Regions from separate parts of the Colwellia sp. BRX8-7 genome, predicted to be linked through region 2. Evidence: predicted binding sites of a transcription regulator. Region 2 holds the regulator's gene; the other holds the start of a gene.
The links. Region 2 encodes FNR, which switches genes on or off when oxygen is low (the NO sensors DNR and NnrR bind a similar motif). Its sites were predicted from a motif close to TTGATCTAGATCAA; they were not measured.

Region 1 (2,214 bases), on a different contig from region 2:
GGAAATTGACGTTGCACCCATCGCAGAATAATAATCGCGGGGCTGTCCATTAGCATTTTCATTTCTGGGTATTGCCAAACTAATTTGTCGATACCATCGTTTGGTTCAAACATAACATCGCCAATGTTATCGTTATTCATATCCCAACCGAGGTAATTACTCCAGTAATTACCTTTACCCGCTAAGCTCCACTCTTGCTTTTTATTGGAAACGTACTTAACTTGTGTCGGGTTATTAATAAAACTGTTACCGTAAATTTTAATATTTTCTGAACCAGCCGTTAAATGAATGCCTATTTCAGCGCCTTCGACAAGATTGTTTTTTAAAGTGTTATAACCTGAATTATAAACAAAGAGCCCTTTACCATCACGGCCTAATACTTTATTTTCAGGCTTTGTCCAAACACGTTTAACAATATTATTGCTGATAGTTGACTGTGTTATATAATTAAATAAAAAACCATAATCTTCACTGTCTATCGTTGTATTCCCGCTGATAATTAATCGCCTAGAGCTCATTAGCGCATAGCCAGCTCGCGTGTTATAAGCAAAATTATTAATTACCGAATTGTCGTATGAATACATATAATGAATGCCATAGCGTAAGTCGTGCAGAGTATTATTTTCTAAAATATTCTCTTGACTAGAAATAATATAAAGCCCATCACGGGTGTTAAATATTTCATTTCCTCGGACTTCAGCATGTTTCACGATAGAAAGCTGAATACCGTTACCTCTATCGGCTGAGCGTAAGCTCAAATTACCTTCAACAGTATTATTAAGGACTTTTATGTGTTCGCTTTTTTGTAACCAAATACCAAAGCCATCACCTTTAAGCTTGTTGTTTTTAATCACTATATGGCTGGATTTTTTTTCAGAATAAATAGCAGAATGTTGCTCAGTAAGGTTACTTCCCCAATTAACTATGGTGAGATTTTTTATGGTGATGTTAGAGTTTTTCAGTAGCAAAGCATGACCATCACCTTGCGCATCAATAATCACTTTGCCTAAATCATCACGCTGGGCTGAAAGTGTAATCGAATGTTCAATAATGAAGTTGCCTAAATAACGACCGGGAGTAAGAATAACAACATCACCATCAACGGCTTTATCAAGCTGTTGTTGTAAATTATCTTGTGGCGTCAGCTTAATATTTTCAGCGCAAAGCGGCTTAATAAAAAGACAAAACACACTAATAAATATAAACACTGATTTGCATTTTACCAAGAGAAAACCACCAAAAATCAATAATATTTGTAAGTAAAAAAAGCATATCACCTTTTAATGATATGCCCTTGATCTGGATTAACTTCGTTAAACGTTAAGTCTATTAAAACTAAAATGTACTTAACTTAATACTAAGCTTCAACCAACATACGACCGCGCATTTCCATGTGTAATGCATGACAGAACCAATTACAGTAATACCAATAAACACCGGGTTTATTCGCCATAAAAGTAATAGAAGCAGTTGCTTGTGGACCAATTTCCATTTGCGCGCCGTGATCAGTCATACAAAAACCGTGGGTTACATCTTCGACTTGGTCGAGGTTAGTGACGATAACAGTCACTTCATCACCTAACTTCACTTTAAATTCAGTCATACCGTAAGTTGGCGCGATTGAGGTCATGTAAACGCGTACTTTTTTACCATCACGAATAATTTTGTTTTCAGAGTACACATCTACGCCATCACGTTTTGCTATAGCAATTGTTTCTGCAAACATTGGATCCGTACGAGGCCACAATTTTAATGGTTTCATTTTAGTGCGGTGTACCATCATACAATCATGTGGTTCAGCAAATGCAGGTCCATCATGAACAATTTTCATTTCGTCACCTGAAATGTCAATTAATTGATCGTTTTCTGGACGTAAAGGACCAACAGGTAAAAATCTGTCTTTAGAAAACTTACATAAAGAGACTAACCATTTACCATCAGCATCACGTGTTTCTCCCATTGTTGTATGGTTGTGACCGGGTTGATAATGAACATCTAGTTTTTGACGAATATAGTTCACTTTCTTACCATTGTGGGCATCAATAGCGTCTTGAACATTCCACTTAGCAATTTGGCTATCAAGAAATAATGTTGTGTACGCATTACCTTTGTTATCAAATGCGGTATGAAGTGGGCCTAAACCTAATTCTGGTTCCGCAATAATCGTATCACGTGGTTTAATTTCATCAGCGAATAATGCATCTAATTTTTTAA
Region 2 (2,214 bases):
CTTCAGGTAAACCTTCTTTAACATGGGTATTTTTAAGCGGAATATTAAAGCTATTAGCATGGTCTTTCATCGCACTTTTGTGATGATTAAACATAGTGTCGTTATATTCAGAGGCGTTAAACTCTGGAATTTCAATGGCAATATTTACTGGCGTACCTGGATAAGAATTCACTAAATGGACATTAGCTTTAATCAGTGAAGAAAACACTATTGATTCTTGGGTTAACTTATTATTAAGCGCTTTGTGCTCATCATCATCGCTACCGATATTGAGTGCGGTAAGTAAATTACCATTGCTTGGCCAGCTATGGTCTTTAACCAGTAATACTGGGCAGGGACATTTCCTTAAGATATGCCAATCTGTTGGCGTAAAAATAACCGACTTTAGCTTGTCATGTTGATGGGTGCCTTTGATGACAATATCGAAGTTTTCAGCCAGTACTTTTTTTATGATCTTTTCAAATGGGCGATTATGCCAAATAATACAGGTATCTATGGTTATGTCTTGGTGATCAGTTTCTGAAATCTTTTCGTCTAACCATAGTTTACGATCATTAATAACCGATTGACGCATTGCTTCTCGCTCATCGCCAGAAAGCATGGTGGTCATTTCATAAGATAAATCATAAATGGTTAAAAATGCAGTGATCTGTCCGCCACTGTGTCGTGCTAATTCAATCGCACGTTTCAACGCTTTTTGATTTTCAGTGGTTGGATCAATAACGGCTAATATTTTTTTATACTTATCCATAATGTTTACTCCCTAGTTATTAAATAATATTAATAATAGACCATAATTAATAGATATTATTTGCTTTAAATCATAATATTTCAATAAAAAAAATGCTTAACATCTTTAATGTTAAGCATTTATCTATAATTATTTAAAAAAGCGATAAACTACAGTGAAGCACACTCGTTAAGTTTATCCATATTAAGTATTGTGATGAGTTTTCCATCAACTGTGATTAATTCATTTTTTTGAAAACGATTTAATAATCTACTGATGGTTTCAACCGTTAAACCAATATAATTACCAATGTCACTTCGCGTCATCGTTAGGCGAAAATCTGTTAGTGACATACCCCGTGCATGATAGCGACTGGCTAAGGTTGAAATAAAAGTTGCCAAGCGTTGTTCAGCATTTTTGCGGTTAAGTAGCGTTAACATTTCTTGATCTGCGCGGATTTCTGAACTCATCATGCGAAGAATTTGTTTTTTCAACTTAGGCATCGTATTCGATAATGAATCTAAAGTATTGTAAGGTATCTCACAGACCATAGATGTTTCTAAGGCTTTTGCAAAACTAGGATGCTCTGACTCAGCAATAGCATCAAAACCTAATAAATCACCCGCTAAATGAAAACCGGTAATTTGTTCTTCACCTTGTTCATTAACCGTAAATGTTTTGAATGTTCCAGAGCGAATAGCGTATAAAGCTTGCATTTTGTCGCCATCTTGGAAAATTTGTTCGCCTTTATGGATAGGGCGTTTACGGTCAATAATGCTGTCTAGTGTATCGAGTTCTTTATCATTTAAAGAGAAAGGTAAACACAGCTCGCTGATACTACAGTTTTGACAATGAATATGTTGAGATGTAGAACATGGCTTTTTATACATATTAACCTAAATGAGTTATCCCTAATTTATCGATCATATTAAAACAATTGCTGATATGCAAACATTAAACTGTATATTCCGTATGAAATTATCATTAGCGCCATTATTTTCTTGAATTTCGTGTTTGTTACCAACGACTTTATACCAAAAGAGCCAAGTGAAAGACTTAACAAGGCTGGTAAAGTACCTAAACCAAAACTGGTCATAATTAGGGCGCCACTGAGGGCACTTCCACTGGCTAAGGACCAAGTTAATGTTGAGTAGACTAAACCACAAGGTAACCATCCCCAGACTGCTCCTAATGCTAGCGCTTGTTTAGCATTATTAATGGGAATAAACCTTTTACTTAACGGGGATAGATAGCGCCAAAGGAACTTACCCATTTTTTCAACTTTTGATAGCCACATTAACCATTGGCCTAAATACAAGCCTAATAAAATTAAAAATACCGCTGCAAATAAGCGTAAAAAACCTAATGGAACGCCAATATTTTTTATTGCAATAGAACTACTAAATCCAACGATTGCCCCAATTAAGCTATAAGAAAAAATTCGGCCAACATTATATGCACCGACCAGCTTAAATTTATCCCTG

Region 1: a site for FNR is predicted at 1,295-1,308, ahead of H4J57_RS16350 (nitrous oxide reductase family maturation protein NosD). Genes of this name have one in related genera too.

What each region holds. Positions count from the first base shown of each region.
Region 1 covers NZ_JACGVP010000018.1:45,032-47,245, reverse strand. Annotated here, with positions in the region: gene H4J57_RS16350 (nitrous oxide reductase family maturation protein NosD) at 1-1,208, opposite strand, end outside; gene nosZ (TAT-dependent nitrous-oxide reductase) at 1,358-2,214, opposite strand, start outside.
Region 2 covers NZ_JACGVP010000021.1:39,546-41,759, reverse strand. Annotated here, with positions in the region: gene uspE (universal stress protein UspE) at 1-751, opposite strand, end outside; gene fnr (fumarate/nitrate reduction transcriptional regulator Fnr) at 901-1,620, opposite strand; gene H4J57_RS17355 (sulfite exporter TauE/SafE family protein) at 1,659-2,214, opposite strand, start outside.